2 regions of the Planococcus sp. S3-L1 genome follow, and region 2 is predicted to be linked to the other one. Evidence: a T-box and tRNA genes for the amino acid it is inferred to sense, from the RefSeq annotation. Region 2 holds a T-box; the other holds one or more tRNA genes.
The links. A T-box is a leader RNA that pairs with one kind of tRNA and senses whether it is charged. The one in region 2 lies ahead of QMF37_RS04700 (valine--tRNA ligase), so its partner is inferred to be a tRNA-Val.
Positions count from the first base shown of each region.

Region 1: it has a tRNA-Val gene. The T-box ahead of QMF37_RS04700 (valine--tRNA ligase) is inferred to sense a tRNA for this amino acid. The anticodon was not compared.

Region 1 is NZ_JASISN010000002.1:169,548-178,440, reverse strand. Features, by position in the region: gene QMF37_RS02965 (aldehyde dehydrogenase) at 106-1,494, opposite strand; gene QMF37_RS02960 (Gfo/Idh/MocA family protein) at 1,602-2,525, opposite strand; gene QMF37_RS02955 (hypothetical protein) at 2,640-2,783, shown strand; gene QMF37_RS02950 (thermonuclease family protein) at 2,973-3,701, shown strand; tRNA gene QMF37_RS02945 (tRNA-Val) at 3,835-3,907, shown strand; gene QMF37_RS02940 (S-layer homology domain-containing protein) at 4,367-5,422, opposite strand; gene QMF37_RS02935 (YolD-like family protein) at 5,573-5,935, opposite strand; gene QMF37_RS02930 (Y-family DNA polymerase) at 5,949-7,208, opposite strand; gene QMF37_RS02925 (TRAP transporter permease) at 7,665-8,893, opposite strand, start outside.
Region 2 is NZ_JASISN010000003.1:147,757-156,649, reverse strand. Features, by position in the region: gene QMF37_RS04715 (bifunctional folylpolyglutamate synthase/dihydrofolate synthase) at 1-913, opposite strand, end outside; gene QMF37_RS04710 (ATP-grasp domain-containing protein) at 984-1,847, shown strand; gene QMF37_RS04705 (ATP-grasp domain-containing protein) at 1,844-2,641, shown strand; gene QMF37_RS04700 (valine--tRNA ligase) at 2,909-5,542, opposite strand; T-box leader at 5,593-5,815, opposite strand; gene hemL (glutamate-1-semialdehyde 2,1-aminomutase) at 6,672-7,958, opposite strand; gene hemB (porphobilinogen synthase) at 7,955-8,893, opposite strand, start outside.

The sequences.
Region 1 (8,893 bases), on a different contig from region 2:
CCTAGAATCTGGGCGCCGGAGCCTGGACACTGAAAAGCGCAGGCGCCCATGTAGATTCGACGGGCATAAGACAGACAGAAACGAAAAAAACGACCCGAAGGCCGCTTATTTCAGTACTGTCTTGATCCATTTCGCTTTATTTTTGTAGGGTGGAAACAGTAAATTTGTCGATAGTTTAGTTGATTTCTTCAAGATGGATTTAGCGTGTGTAAAGGTTTCAAAGCTGGATTTACCATGATAGGAATTGATACCCGACGTTCCGATGCCACCAAACGGTAAATAAGAGCTACCCACATGAGAAACCGTATCGTTAATACAGCCGCCGCCAAATGGTAATTGATCTAAGAAAAATTGTGTCGCACGTTCATTTTCTGAAAACAAATACGCCGATAATGGTTTCGGCAAGTTACGGATTTGACGCAACAATAACGGCAAGTCTGTATAGCTAATAATTGGTAAAATCGGACCAAAAATCTCGTCTTCCATAGAGGGACTGTCCCAGCTAACATTGTTTAGAAGGACCGGTTCGATATACAAGTCATTGCGATCCGTATTGCCGCCATAAATAATTTGTCCCGCTTCTTTGCGAATAATTTCAGTCAATCGATCAAAATGTTGAGTGTTGACGATCCGCCCAAAATCAGGACTCTGTTGTGCATCTTTGCCGTAAAAGCCTTTTATTGTTTTCGTTAAAATTTTCAGGAATTCTTCTTTAACCGATTCGTGTACACAAATATAATCAGGTGCCACACATGTCTGACCGGTATTCATCAGTTTCCCCCAAGCAATTCGTTTTGCAGCAAGTTCCAGGTTCGCTGTTTGGTCGACAATCGCCGGGCTTTTGCCTCCGAGTTCTAAGGTAATCGGCGTTAAGCGCTCGGATGCAGCTTTCATGATGACTTTTCCGACATTCACACTGCCGGTAAAGAAAACATAATCAAATGAGGCATGAATCAATGCGATTACTTCTTCACGTTCGCCTTCGACTGCGCGAACATAGTAAGAAGGAAATGCTTCTTCAATTATAGTACCAATTACTTTTGCCACGTGAGGTGTTGCTTCTGAAGGCTTGACTATCGCACAATTCCCACCGACAATCGCTCCAATTAATGGCTCCATAACCAATTGGAATGGATAATTGAAAGGCCCAATGATTAACACAGAGCCGTATGGTTCACGGATAACAAAGCTTTTAGCCGGCTGAAGATGAATTGGTGTCTTGACGTGTTCAGGCTTCATCCAGTCTTCTATATTTTTTGCCATGCTGCCGATGCTATCGAGTACAAAACCGACTTCTGTTGCATAAGCTTCAAATTCACTTTTTCCTAAATCTTTTTTCAAAGCATCGATAATCTCTTTTTCATGAGATTGGATCACGCTTTTTAAGCGGTACAATTGTTCAATTCGAAAATCCGCTGGTTTCGTGTCACCTGTATAAAAGTAAGCACGTTGTTCTTCTATCATGCGTTCCACATCAGTTGCTGTAAAATTCATTGTCCAACCTCCTCTAAGTTTCTTCAGTATAGCAATTTTGGCATTGCATAAGCGAAGTTAATGACCTTAAGTTCTTTACCCAAAAGAATTATAGAAAAAACAAAGAGTTATTCCATCAGTAAATGATCGATATAGCGTTGAACAATTAATCCTTCTTCGAAATTAACCAATAAAGTAGACTGGTTATTCATTTCTTCAAACAGCGACGGGACTTCTTCAAATTCTTCAATCAATTGACGGTCTTCTCCGTACATTGATTTATAAAGGGTTGTCCAGTTTTCTAGAGTCAGCACGCCCTGTTCTCCATACACTTTAAACTGCAATAATTCTTTTTGACCAATATTGCTAATCCCTGTCAGTAAAAAAGGGATTTTTGCTTCGGTAAGTCCGTGTGCAATGAGTCCAGTTTCGCATTTATCCGCTTGTTCTGGATAGGTAATATGATGAGATGTAAACGACAATGCTCCAAAGAGACGATGCATTAATTGAAAATAATGAGGGAACACTTCACGAACAAATCCACCTTGGCTCCTTGAACCAATCCACGGATTTTGTTGCCATAACCTCGGCCAGTCTGGGAAAAAAGTTTGAAGTTCGATTCGGACAATTTTTCCGATATCGCCTTCCTTAATGCGCTTGGCCATTTCACGAATTGCAGGTTTATACATTAAGGGGAAATGCATGGCAGTTTGCACTCGGTTATTTTGTACAGTTTTTACCATCGCTTTGCCAGCTTCAACATTGTGGGCCAATGGTTTTTCGCACAGGATATTAATCCCTGCACTAGCTGCACGTTCAGCGATTTCTTCGTGAAAAGCGGGAGGCGTCGCAATATAAACCCAATTGATGTCTGAATGCAGCACTTCTTCCACTGATTTCGCCATAGGGATTCCGTAAGTTTCACTAATTTGCGTAAGACGCTCTGTTTGTGGATCAAAAACTATTTTTATGTCCACATGATGTTCTTGTTCCAGTTGCTTAATAATTCGTTCGCCAACAATTCCTGTTCCAATGATGCCAATTGAAATCATGCCAAATCTCTCCTTTTAATGCTTTTCAGCTTTTTTACCTTATTTGTTTATTAGTGTAACCTTTAAGGGTATAGAATAGTCAAACAATACAATTAAAACCAGGGGGGAAATAAAATGAATGAACAGACCTATTGGTGGGAAACTATTTTTACGGGTGAATTAGAAGTTGGGGTTAATAAGGAAAAATTAGAAGGTCTCACGGAAGAATCGCTTTTGTATTACGCTGAAACAGCATCACCCGCGGAGACAACACTTTAATTGCGGAAACGGATTAGACTCTATCACTCCCGTACATAAAGGCGCCTTTTCAATTTTTGATTGAAAGAGGCGTTTTATTATGCCGTTTTTTAGCGTTAACGACGGGAACGATCGACTTAGAGCCGTTATCCAATTGCCAGGTAACATAATTATTTATATACTTATGAAGAACTGAAAGTGGGGATTGTGATGAAACTAAAATTGATGCTAGTTGCTGTATTATTCCTATCGGGCTGCGGAATGTTAGAATCGACCGACACTTCTGGCACCACGGACCAAATTGATGTGAAAGTAACGCAAGTTATTGATGGCGATACTATAAAAATTATATACGAAGGCGAAGAAGTGACGGTTCGCTACCTATTAATAGACACACCCGAAACCAATCATCCACGCCTTGGCAAACAACCGCTTGGTAGTGAGGCCACTGAAGAAAACAGACGTTTGATCGAATCTGGTGATGTATCGATTGAATTTGATGTCGGTGACCGCTTTGATGATTATGACCGTTTACTTGCTTACATTTATGTCGATGGTGAGAGCGTTCAAGAACAAATGTTAGCATCTGGCCTGGCCAGAGTTGCTTACGTCTTTCCTCCAAACACACGTCACCTCGACGATTTTGAACAAGTAGAGCAAGTCGCCAAAGACAGCCAAACAGGCATTTGGCAATATGAAAATTATTCAACAGACCGCGGCTTTGACTCGGAAGCTTACGGACAAGAACCAACTAGCACTCCGAGCACGCCCCCTAAAGAAGCAACTACCGACTGCGATATTAAAGGCAACATAAACCGCAGTGGCAATAAAATCTACCACCTGCCAAGCGACTCTTCTTACGAGCAAACCAATCCAGAAGAATGGTTCTGTTCCGAACAAGAAGCAAAAAATGCCGGCTTTAAAGGTGTTGGACAGTAGGTTAATCGACTTGTAGCAACACAAATCGCCACATGCTACTAACCGAATGACCCTAAACAGGCTTCTTTTCTTCTTTGTAAACTATTGACTTTTTCTGCGGACGAGCTATACTTATATTTGTCCTGGAAATTGAGATTCCTTAGCTCAGCTGGGAGAGCGCTACCTTGACAGGGTAGAGGTCGCTGGTTCGAGCCCAGTAGGAATCATACATGTTAATCTATCAATGGTTTGAGGCACTTTTCAAACTTCAATGGTGTAGTGGTTGGATACCGAATAAGAATCCACTACCAAAGACCGCTTCCTTATCTGATTGAAATCAGAGAGGAAGTGGTTTTTTTATTCAAGTTTACTATGCAAGACTATAGAGATGACAAGAAGCTTCTAAACCTTTCTCTTAAATTCCTAGAAATCTATATACTAACGTTAAAAGAGCTTCATATGTTCTGTGTAGTTTAGTATTTTCTAAAATCCTATCGTATATATTAAGCATTACTTATTGTCAATCTTCCAACAAATAAATTTGATGAAATCAAAAACGACTTCTACTTAGAAGTCGTAAAATGAATATATTATAGCTTACATTTTCATCATTAATTAAAAATATGTGTAACCAAAATCTTTACTCATATTCACCGTTGATTCTTTCGATTATCTACATACTTCTACTAGAGTCCTACGGCATTCACAGCATACGTCGCATCTGCATTACTGAACCCTTCAAACTCTAATTGAGCGATCAAACCGCTCCTTGAAAAGGATGTGTATTCAAGATAATTTTTAGCCATTTTTACGGCTTGCTCTCTCCAATTCGTATTAATTTTGTCCACAGCATACTTCGCATCTGCATTACTGAATCCTTCATATTCTAATTGAGCGATCAAACCGCTTCTAGAAAATGATGTGTATTCTAGATAATTTTCGGCCATTTTTACGGCTTGTCCTCTCCAATTCACATTAGTTTTGTCCACAGCATACGTCGCATCTGCATTACTAAAACCTTCATATTTTAATTGAGCAATCAAACCGCTTCTAGAAAATGATGTGTATTCTAGATAACTTTTAGCCTTTTTTATCGCTTGTTGTTGTGACACCGTTTCGGTCTTGTCAGGTGACTTGATAAAATCATCATTAAATGCTCTTGCCAGAAAAGCAGAAAACTGTTCTCTGTTCAAACTATTATTGGGCTTGAACGTTCCATCTTCATAGCCGCTTACGATTCCCATCGCAGCTAAATTCATAATAGAATAATATGAGCTCATCTTCTTGCCCACATCGCTAAAAGAGACGGTAGGCGTGATCGTCTTATTGAAAAAAGCTCGATTTAATATTATTGCCATTTCTGCTCTTGTTACTACTTTGTCGGGCTTGAACGTTCCATCAGGATACCCCGATATTAAAGAGTTTTCAGTAGCTTCAGCAATATAGCCACTTGCAATTTTTGAAGAGCTTACATCTGAAAAGCTTGTATTTCTTTGTTTTCCATCGTAGCCCATAGCTCTCCCTATCATGATTGCCGCTTGCGCTCTTGTGACATTACTTTTCGGACGAAAAGTACCGTCTGGAAAACCTGAAATCACCTTTTCTTTAATAAGATATTGAATCTCATTATAAAAGCGATTACTTTTCTCTACATCCTTTAAATTAGTAGCTGCTAAGGATTGATTAGTAAAAATACCACTAAGCATAAGTAATAGCACAACGAACACTATAATTTTCTTCACTCATATTACCTCCTTTTTTCTTTTACTTTATCATATCCAATAGCCTATAAATATGTAAATTGTCAATTCAAGTCGAACGCGGCAAAAAATTCATGAATGCCTCAAAGGGTTTGTTGTAATTCAGTACCTTTCGTGGCACTCGATTGAACGTCAATCCACCATGACAATCGCAACCACTTCATCGATCGGTAACCTATACTTTTTCTCTGACTCCACACAAATTAGCACTCTACTTCTTACATCAATGCCTTCAATTGTTCCACGGTACTCATGGATGACACCTTCTTTCCAACTTTGAATTACCACTTCACATTGTCGCTTTAACGCAATATCCATTTCTTCTTGAAGCAGCTGCAAATCGTCTTCAGTTAACTGTGGCTTCGGTACTTGTTCATCTTTGGCATACCATTCCCGAATCATTTCAATATGCTCGGGTAACATTAACGCAGTCCACTTGATGCGTCCGCGGTCTTTGATGTCTCCGACAACTTTTAAATACTTATTGCGTTTCATTCGGATCGCCCCCTTATTCTTTATTGTGCCCACCGATTAATTTCGTTCGTGCGATCGCAGTACCCGCTTGTGTAGCTGATACACCGCGGTAAATAGCTGAATAGCCATATCTTTTACGAATCCGATCCATCGCTTCTCCAAGCTGTCTGTTTTCAAACTTTTTTTCGTCAAAGAGACTTAACTGCATCGATGACTCTTCTTCTAAATTGCTGATAGCTAATGATATTTGCCGAACTGGCTTGTGTTGAAAATACTCTCTGAAAATGCCTTGGCAAACCTTATAAATTTTCAATGTATCATTTGTCGCTTCGTCAATGGACCGTGAGTGGGAAAATCCACCACCGAAAGCTGTCTTGCTGTAAACGATGCTTAAGTGAATGGTCCGTCCTGCACGTCTCGCTTGGCGTGTTCTCATCGCGACGTCTTCGCACATTTCCAGGATGATGGTCATGATGTCTTGTTCTTCTATGTAATCCCGGTATAAAATTTGTCCTTTGCCGTAACTAATTTGTCCTTCGACTAAAGGTGTCCCCATATCTGACAGATCGATGCCGTTGGCGTGCTGATGCAGCTGATTTCCTAAAATACCAAACTGTTTTTCTAGAACTGAAACATCAGCACAAGCCAAATCACCAACAGAGAAAATCCCCATATTGTTTAAGGTCTTCTCGGTTCGAGACCCAATGCCCCACATGCGGCTCAACGGTTTAACGGGCCACAACTTCATGGCCACATCGGCGTAAGTCCAAAAGGCAAATCCAGTCTCTTTCGCTTCTAAATCCAGTGCTAGTTTTGCTAGTAGCATGTTCGGTCCTCCGCCGACTGAAGAAGGCAGTTTAAAGTGCTCTAGTATTTCTTGTTGAATGCGGCGCATCGTCATTGTGGGTGCTCCCCATAACTTTTCAGTTCCTGTAAGTTCAACAAAACTTTCGTCCACGCTGTAGATGTGAATCGATTCTTTCGGCACGTAGCTTGCTAATAACTCTGAAATGGCCATGGATTTCTGTAGATACAATTTCATTTTTGGCTCGATCAACAAAATATCTCGGTGATTTGGAATTTCAAACAGTCTTGTACCTGTTCTCACACCAAAACGTTTTTTCATCATGGGTGATGCAGCCAATACAACACTGCCTTTTCGCTGTTGATTCCCGACAACTGCAAGACAAACTTCTAAAGGGTCAAATCCAAGCTCGACCGCTGAAACACTGGCGTAAAAGCCGCACATGTCGATACAAAAAATATAAGGTTCCGGTAATTCATGCATCTTCATAATTACCACCTCCAAATAGAACATTTGTTCTTATTCTATACCACAGCTATACTAACGGCAATCCTTTTAAGGAAAATAAAAACAGCCGTTTGGTAATTTAGCAAATGAACATCAGACTAGTACCTGTTTTTTAGTAACTGTCCATAGTTTTGTACTCAGACAATCAATTTGCACTCCATATAAGTTAGTGATCTTTTGAAACACCAAACTTTCTAACAACTTTACATTTCTCTTTTAACCGTATATGATGAATAAAGTAAGCAGTTCGACATCCAACATTTTTATTGTTTTTAAGATTAGTAAAAATCATTGGGTGCCAAACCCACTGCAAGCTTTAGGAACAAAGTTTGCTTTGAAAAAGTCATCACCTTCGGGTGGTGGCTTTTTTCGTATTTTCATAAACCAAAACAATGAAAAAAAACCGTTCGGGCATTGGCCCAAACGGTTTTGTCTTTTTTACGCTGCTACTGTTTTAGCAGGTTTCTTTTCACGTGCCATCCATTGAATTCCGAACAAAATTACGAATAGTATTGCGCCAATTGTATCAGACAAGCCTTCTGGATAAATCAACGCCAGTCCAGTCGCAAATGTAATAATGCGCTCGAACCAGTTTAGTTTTCGGTACCAGAAACCAATGAGTCCTGCTCCGATGGCAACCATACCTGAAAGAGCTGTAATTAATACCCAAATCAATTCTGGCCAGCTTGTATCAATCATTAACAGCGCTGGAGATAACACGAACATATATGGAATGATGAACGCTGCTGCTGCTAATTTAGCAGCAATAAAGCCGGTTTTAATCGGCTCTCCACCTGAGATACCTGACGCTGCAAATGCAGCAAGTGCAACCGGTGGTGTAATATCAGCAATGATACCAAAGTAGAAAACGAATAAATGGGCAGATAAAGCGACCACTAGTGGAACTGCTGCTCCAACTGGCTCATCTAACATTAACAGCGTAATAATAGCAGGTGCTGCAATTGTAGACGTAATAACATAGTTGGCAGTTGTTGGAGAGCCCATGCCCAAAACAATTGCTGCTAGCATTGTGAAGAACAGCGTTAACAGGATGTTTCCTCCTGAAGCTGAAACTAGTCCATTTGCCAAGCTCAATCCGAGCCCGGTCTTAACAACTACTCCAACGATAATACCTGCTGCTGCTGTGGCTGCTGCAACTGCTAACGCTGTTCTTGCACCATCGACTAAAGCTAAAATCATATCTTTAAAGCTAAGTCGTGTTTCTTTGTTGAAAGCACTAACAAAAATCGTTAACAAGATTCCGTAAAGTGCTGCTTGCATTGTTGGCACACCAATCAATAAAAATACGATGATGGCAACAATCGGCGTAAGTAAGTAAATCTTTTTTAATACTTCATTACGATTTGGCATTTCTTCTGGAGAAAGACCCTTCAGGCCAATTCGTTTGGCTTCGAAATGAGTCATGATCCAAACACCTGTGAAATACAAAAGAGCCGGTATAGCAGCGGCTTTCGCTATTTCCCAGTAGGTTACTCCTCCAATAAATTCAACCATTAGAAAAGCTGCAGCACCCATAATTGGTGGCATTAATTGACCGCCTGTTGAAGCCGCTGCCTCTACTCCACCAGCAAACTCTTTCTTGTAACCCAATTTTTTCATCATCGGAATCGTATAAGAACCTGATGTGACAACGTTGGCCACTGAAC
Region 2 (8,893 bases):
TAACAATGTGAATCGGACGATTCGGAAACAGTTGTTTGATCGTCTCAACCAATGCTTCGGCGCTCGCTTTATTGTGGGCACCGTCAAAGAAAACTTCAGGAAAAACTTTTTCAAACCGGTAAGCGATATGTGCAGATGTCAAGCTTTGTAGAGCTTTTTGTTCGCTAAACCTAGCGCCAAGCAGTTCTCTCGCAGCTTCTAATGCCAAACTCGCATTTACTAACTGATGCGGTCCTTTAAGTTTTAGTTGAACAGTAGCTAACTCTTGTGGTTGGATTACTTCAGCATGCAAATCGTTCGCAGTGGCTTGAACGATTTCCAATGCTTCACGTGGCAGTTTACCCACTACGACAGGTTTCCACTTTTTAATAATTCCTGCTTTATGCCAAGCGATTTCTTCTATTGTAGTACCAAGAAAGTTTGTGTGGTCCATGGAGATGGATGGGATGATCGCAATTTCTGGATGGATCACATTTGTGCTATCCAATCCTCCCCCCATTCCTGCTTCAATAATGGTAAAGTCAAGTGCATGATTTCGAAAAATCATAAATGCGGCTGCTGTTAACAGTTCAAAATCCGTTAATGGTGTTGTTACCATACTTAACTGTTTCATCACCAGATCAAGTTCATCTGAACTAACCGGATTTCCATCGATTTGAATTTGATCATGAAGATTTTCAATGCAAGGCGAGTAAAAGTTACCGACACTGTGTTCGTGTGCTTGTAAGATCGCCGACAGAAACGTTGCGGTGGATCCTTTGCCATTTGTTCCAGCCAGATGAACAAACTTGCCTGCTTTGTGTGGATTGCCTAATTCCTCCAGAGCAGATGTGATGGCCTCTAATCCAGGGTGAATGGCTGAGTCTGTCTGTATGTTCCATTTTGTTTTGTATTGTTCTAGTCCGATGATCATAAAGAGCCTCTTTTCTTAGTAAACATGATACACTTTTTAAGTAGGATATTAGCCCGAAGGTGGAATGGATATGACAAGTTGTTGGGTTATTTATAACGGAAGTTTAGTTTCCGATAAGTTTGAAGACCAAGCTAGGCTGGTTGCCGAGGCAGCAGAAAGAGCCGGCATAGATGTAAAAATTATGAAAAATTATGAGGTTGTAATGGATTTATCAGTCAATTTAAGTATACCCGATTTTGCCGTGTTATTGGATAAAGATATCTTACTTGGCTACTTTTTAAAAAGTCGAGGGGTGCCCGTTTACAACGACCCCGCAGTGATTGATTTATGCGACAACAAAGCGACTCAATATGTCCAACTAGCAGCGCACGATTTGCCCATGCCACGGACGATTGTTGCCCCAAAAGTTTATCCGAACTTCTCCATAATGGAATCTGGTTATTTCGAGAAAATTATCAATCAGTTGAACTTGCCGATGATCATTAAAGAAGGTCACGGCTCTTTTGGCATGAAAGTCTATTTAATTGAAACCGAAGCGCAATTTTACAAAAAAGTCGATAGCCTACGAGGTGTCGATTTTGTATTCCAGGAATTTATCGCATCGAGCCGCGGTCGCGACATTCGCGTTAATATTGTAGGAGATCAAATTGTGGCAGCGATGTATCGTCATTCTGAAACAGATTTCCGCGCGAATATAACAAATGGCGGTGTGGCGTCGCCAATCCAACTAACTGCCGTCCAAGAAAAACTAGCGTTGGAAGCTGCTGATGCCGTTGGCGCCACCTTTGCTGGAGTCGATTTGTTGTTTGGTGACAACGATCAGCCATTAGTATGCGAAGTCAATGCCGCCGCGCACATCCGCAATATTTTAAATGTCACAGGCATTAATGTCGCAGACGCCATGATTGCCTATATAGTGGAGGACTTAGCATGAAACTTCTCTATGAAACAGCGGACGCAAAACGCAACCACGAATTTATAGAAGAACTGCAGCGTTTTGTTGATGTTCGTTTGATCCAATGGGACGATTGGAGTTCAAACGGACTCCAGCTACTCGCGGAAACCGTTAAAAGTGAAACCGTGGTGTTTCGCGCGCGGCGCCCTCAAGCTGCACGATTTCTAGAAGACCAACAGGTTCGACTGGTAAACCGTGCCGAAGTCAACCGCATTGCCAATGACAAATGGCAAAGTTATCAATTGTTTCTATTCCTTGGAGTTCCTGTTATTCCCAGCTACCAAACAGCAACTGAATTTCCGTGTGTGGCAAAAACCGCAGACGGGCACGGAGGTTCCGAAGTTTGGCTGCTCCAAGCCGTTCAAGACATGCCCGTTACCTCTTCGCCACTGATTTTCCAGCCGGTCATTCCGCACCAAGCGGACGTCCGTGCTTATGTAATCGGCAATAATGTCATTGGTGCTGTCAAACGCAGCTCTAAAGACTCTTTTAAAGTGAACTATTCTCTCGGCGGTACTGTTGAGAAATACATCCTCACTGCCGCTCAAGAAAAGGATGTCTTACGTATTGCCCGCGCTTTAAAAAGCGACTATGTCGGAATCGATTTTTTACTATTAGAAGACGGTCAGCACCTGTTCAATGAAATCGAAGATCCTGTTGGGGCCCGGTCATTTTATAAAACACACGAAGAAAACATCGCCGAATTGTTAGTAGAGTACCTGCGAACACTGGAACAACATGCACCGTTCGGGCGGGAAGATCGACCGAAATGATTTCTAGTTAAGTTGGACTATTTTTTACCTCTGGATATTCTGCCGGAGTCTGCTTTATTTTTATGTAAACACCGAAAAAATTCGACATTTCTGATTTAGTGAATTTCTTAGCGTCGGCGTGTTCAGCGGCTAAGCGAAGCGAGAAGGCTCGCTTTTTGCGAGAGCTATACCAAAACGATATGTGAAATGTCCATTCCTAAGTCTAATTTATTAGCTTGTTAACTACAAAAAACCGCTCTCCCCATTGGGAAAACGGTTTTTTTCGTTTTACAAGTTCTTTAATTCTTCGATACGTTTTTCAACTGTTGCGTGTTTTTCTAGGTAATCGGCTTGTTTCGCACGTTCTTCGGCGACAACTGCTTCTGGCGCTTTAGACACAAAGCGTTCGTTCGACAATTTGCCGCTCACGAGCTTGACTTCTTTTGCCCATTTTTCGCGTTCTTTACCGAGACGCGCAAGTTCTGCATCAATGTCGATCAAGCCTTCAAGTGGCATAAACAATTCAGCACCGGATACTACTGCAGACATCGATTTTTCAGGAGCTACCATGTTTTCGCCGATCGTTAAGGTTTCCGGGTTACAGAAACGTTCGATATACGCGGCATTTGCTTCTAGCACGGCATGCGTATTGGCATCTTTTGCCGAAATCGTCAACGGCACTTTTTTGCTCATTGGCGATTGTACTTCTGCACGGATCGTACGTACAGAACGAATCACATCCATTAACAGCTTCATGCTTGAAGACTGACTTTGGTCTGTTAATGAGTTATCTACTGTCGGCCACGCCGCAATGGTAATCGATTCACCTTCATGCGGCAAGTTCTGCCAAATTTCTTCTGTAATAAATGGCATGAACGGGTGCAATAAACGCATCGTGTTGTCGAGTACGTAAGCAAGAACTGAACGCGTCATTTTCTTCGCTCTTTCGTCCTCACCGTATAATGGCAATTTCGACATTTCGATATACCAGTCACAGAAATCATCCCATATAAAGTTGTAAAGTGAACGGCCCACTTCGCCAAATTCATAGCGTTCTGCAAGTTCCGTTACTTGTTCGATGGTTTCGTTCAAACGCGTCAGAATCCATGAATCCGCAACGGACTTTTTGCCTGACAAGTCGATTTGGTCGTACGTCATGCCTTCCATGTTCATCAACGCAAAACGAGACGCATTCCAGATTTTATTGGCAAAGTTCCAAACGGATTCGACTTTGTCATTTGCGTACCGAAGATCTTGTCCTGGAGACGAAGCTGTTGCGAGGAAATAACGCAGCGAATCGGCTCCGTACTCAGAAATGACGTCCATCGGGTCAACGCCGTTGCCGAGTGATTTGGACATTTTACGCCCTTCAGCATCGCGCACAAGTCCGTGAATCAAGACATCTTTAAACGGTTTTTCACCCGTGAATTCTAAAGCTTGGAAAATCATCCGTGACACCCAAAAGTTAATGATGTCGTAGCCTGTCACCAATACGTCCGTCGGGTAGTAACGGCTAAGATCATCGTTTTCTTCTGGCCAGCCAAGTGTCGAGAACGGCCATAAAGCAGATGAGAACCACGTGTCTAATACGTCTTCGTCTTGTGTCCAGTTTTCAGCGTCTGCCGGTGCTTCGTGACCTACATAGATTTCGCCTGTTTCGTTATGATACCAAGCTGGAATTTGATGTCCCCACCAAAGTTGGCGCGAAATACACCAATCGCGAATGTTTTCCATCCAGTGCAAATAGGTTTTCTCAAAACGATCCGGCACAAAGTTAACACCCGCATCGTTTTTTTGTGCCTCAACTGAAGCAGCAGCAAGTGGCTTCATATCGACAAACCATTGTGTTGATAGGTAAGGCTCAACCACTGCTCCGCTACGCTCAGAATGGCCTACTGAATGCAAATGCTCTTCAATTTTAAATAACACATCCAGGTCTTGCAGATCTTTGACAATTTGCTTCCGACATTCAAAACGATCCAGTCCTTCATACTTGCCAGCGTTTTCGTTCATCGAACCGTCTTCGTGCATAACTAGTACGCGTTCTAAATGATGACGGTTTCCAATTTCAAAGTCATTCGGGTCGTGAGCCGGTGTAATTTTTACAGCACCACTTCCAAATTCTCTATCTACGTAATCATCCGCTACAATTTCAATTTCCCGGCCAATAATTGGCAAAATCACTTTCTTGCCGATCAAGTGCTGGTAACGCTCGTCTTTCGGGTGAACAGCAACGGCTGTATCGCCAAGCATTGTTTCGGGACGTGTCGTGGCGATTTCAATATGACCACTACCATCTGCAAGTGGGTAACGCATATGATAAAACGCACCTTGTACGTCTTTGTAAATAACTTCAATGTCGGAAATCGCTGTTTTTGTGTTTGGGTCCCAGTTGATGATGTATTTGCCGCGGTAAATGAGTTTTTTCTCATACAGCTTAACAAATACTTCTCTTACTGCTTTTGATAAGCCGTCATCTAATGTAAAACGCTCACGCGAATAATCAAGACCTAGCCCTAATTTTGCCCATTGCTCGCGAATGTGCCCTGCGTATTGATCTTTCCATTTCCATGATTCTTCAAGAAACGCTTCGCGTCCTAAGTCATAACGTGAACGTCCTTCTTCTTTTAATTTGCCTTCTACTTTGGCTTGCGTCGCAATACCGGCATGGTCCATTCCTGGTAACCATAACGCATCAAAGCCTTGCATGCGTTTCATACGTGTCATGATGTCTTGTAATGTTGTATCCCACGCGTGGCCTAAGTGCAACTTGCCGGTAACGTTTGGTGGTGGAATTACAATGGTATACGGCGTTTTGCCGCTTTCAGGTTTTGCTTCGAAGAATTTGTTGTTGACCCACCAATCGTAACGCCCTTTTTCAATCGATTGTGGATCGTACTTGGTGGACATTTGTTCAGTCATTGGAATTCCTCCTTTAATTTCTGGTAGAACGCAAAAAACTCCCGTCGTCTGTAAAGGACGAAGGAGTTTTTCGCGGTACCACCTTTATACACAGGTCCACTTGCACACCTGGCTCTCAAGTTTCATAACGGATGTTCAGTCCGGTTCCCGCTACTCGTTTCACGGCAACTGCTCGGAGGTGACATTCAACTGGACGCTCATGAAAACCTCTCACCAACTGGTCTTCTCTCTGAAATGTAACGTACAATTTACTATCCTCTTCAACGCATGAATATCTAATTACTCTTATTGTACTCAATACTTGGTTTTAGCGTCAAGTTTATTTTGTAAGGTTTGATTGAGGTGGTAGTTATTTCTGCTTTCTTATGTCGCTTCGGTCGCTTTGGGCATGGCTCCCGCAATAAGCCCGGAAGTTCACCGGTCTTTTTGCTTTGCCTAGCCCGTGCTCGCTCCTTGCTTAGTCAATGGACATGGCTTTGGTGGTGTAGGGTAGGTAGTTGGTGTTGTTTCGTTACTTCGCCTAGTGAATGAAGATTGATGTGGGGGTGCAAGCTCGAGAAAGTAGCCTCGCTTTCTTATGCCGCTTCGGTCGCTTTGGGCATGGCTCTCGCGATAAGCCCGGAAGTTCACCGGTCTTTTCGCTTCGCCTAGCCCGCGACGCGCCTCAGCTAGGGACTGCTGGATGCACAAGTGCACCTATTTTTATGTGGGAGTAGAGGGTGTAAGGCTCTGGAGACGCTCGGCCGCGGTGGTGCACGCGCCTCAGCTAGGGAGTGGTGGATGCATAAGTGCACCTATTTTTATGTGGGAGTAGAGGGTGTAAGGTTCTGGAGACGCTCGACGGCGGTGGTGCACGCGCCTTCGCTGAGTAAGGTTGCATTGAACTGGGATAGTCGTTTTTCTTAGGTTCTATACATCGCTTCGGTCGTTTTGAGCGTAACAATGTGAGACGAGATGAATAGCTTGGAGCGAGCTTTGGAACAGCAATACCGATTTTCTATATCTTGCTAATTTTTCACTACTAACTATTGAGATAAAAGCGACTACTTAAACAGATCAAAATCACTCTAAAAAAAGGGCTATCCCAAAGGGTCATTTTTATGACCTTTCAGGATAGCCCTGTCTATTTTTAGCGTGCCAATTTAGCAAATACGGCATGGAATGCTTCTACGGTTTTTGCGATATGCTCTTCCGTGTGGGCAGTCGATAGGAACATGCCTTCAAATTGAGACGGCGGCAAGTAAATACCTTCTGCCGCCATTAAACGGTAATAGTCAGCGAACAAATCGGTATCTGAAGTTTTCGCTGTTGCAAAGTCGACCACGTTTTCGTTTGTGAAGAAAAAACCAATCATCGAGCCTGCACGGTTGACTGTGTGCGGGATGTTGTATTTGGTTGCAGCTTCTCGGAATCCTTTTTCAAGCTGGTCGCCGCGTTCGATAAAAGTGTTGTAGCTTTCTTCTGTTAAACGAGACAACGTTTCAAAGCCTGCGCGCATTGCGAGTGGATTTCCAGAGAGTGTGCCTGCTTGATAAATAGAACCACTTGGTGCGACTTGCTGCATAATTTCACGCTTACCACCGAATGCACCGACTGGTAAACCGCCGCCGATTACTTTACCGAGACACGTCATGTCGGGTGTAACGCCGTAATGACCTTGTGCACAATGATAGCCAACACGGAATCCGGTCATGACTTCGTCAAAAATAAGAAGCGTGCCGTTTTCGTGCGTTAAGTTGCGCAGCTCCATTAAGAAGCCTTCGTTTGGCGGAACCACGCCCATGTTTCCAGCAACCGGTTCTACGATAACTGCCGCTAGTTCACTGCCGTATTCTTGGAAAGCCATACGAACGCTTTCTAAGTCATTAAATGGCACGGTAATGGTATTTTTAGCGACTGATTCGGGTACACCTGGTGAATCTGGCAAACCTAAAGTTGCGACACCTGAACCTGCTTTGATTAATAGACTGTCGCCGTGACCGTGATAGCAGCCTTCGAATTTCAAGATTTTATCGCGGCCGGTATAGCCACGTGCTACACGCAATGCACTCATCGTTGCTTCTGTTCCAGAAGATACCATACGAATCATTTCAATCGATGGAACGCGTTCCATAACTAGTTTCGCCATCGTATTTTCAAGTTCAGTTGGCGCACCGAATGACGTTCCAAGCGCTGCTGTTTCTTGAATTGCGTTGACGACTGCTGGTTCAGCATGGCCTAAAATTAATGGGCCGTATGACAAAACGTAGTCAATATACGAATTTCCGTCAATATCTGTAATTGTGGCACCGCTTCCTGACTTCATGAAAATCGGATCCATATTGACCGATTTAAAGGCACGGACTGGGCTATTAACGCCACCTGGCATTAAAGTTTTTGCTTCAGTAAATGCGGCTAATGATTTTTCGTATGTCATTCTTTTCCCTCCAACCAGCGTGCTGCGTCTTTCGCGTGATAAGTCATAACGATATCTGCTCCCGCGCGTTTCATGCTCAATAAAGTTTCTAAAACGATTTTCTTTTCATCAATCCAGCCATTTGCGGCAGCTGCTTTGACCATCGCGTATTCACCCGATACGTTATAAGCGACAATCGGTACATCAAAATTATCGCGAACTTCACGGATAATGTCTAAGTACGACAAAGCTGGCTTAACAATCATGAAATCTGCACCTTCTTGAATATCAGAAGTTGCTTCACGTAACGCTTCCATACGGTTTGCTGGATCCATTTGGTACGTTTTACGATCCTCAAATTGCGGTGTACTGTGAGCCGCTTCACGGAAAGGTCCGTAATAAGCAGACGAATATTTAACACCGTACGACATAATGGGTGTGTTTTCGAATCCCGCTTGGTCAAGTCCGTAGCGAATTGCAGCAACAAAACCGTCCATCATATTTGATGGTGCAATAATGTCAGCTCCAGCTTTTGCTTGAGAAACCGCAGTGCGTGCTAGTAAATCTAGTGATTCGTCATTTAAAATCACACCATTTTCGATTACGCCACAATGGCCATGATCGGTATATTGGCACAGACAGGTATCTGCAATAACGACTAACTCAGGATGACGATTTTTCGCAAAACGGATGGCTTCTTGAGTGATACCATGGTCGTGATAAGCTTGTGTGCCAACCGCATCTTTTTCGTTCGGTACGCCAAAAAGAATAACAGAAGGAATTCCAAGGTCCACCACTTCATCTAATTCTTCACCTAATTTATCCAACGAAAAATGGAAAACGCCTGGCATTGAAGAAATTTCTGTTTTAATGTTTTCGCCTTCTACAACAAAAATCGGATAAATAAAGTCCTCTTTATGCAAGCTCGTTTCGCGAACCATTGAACGGATATTAGC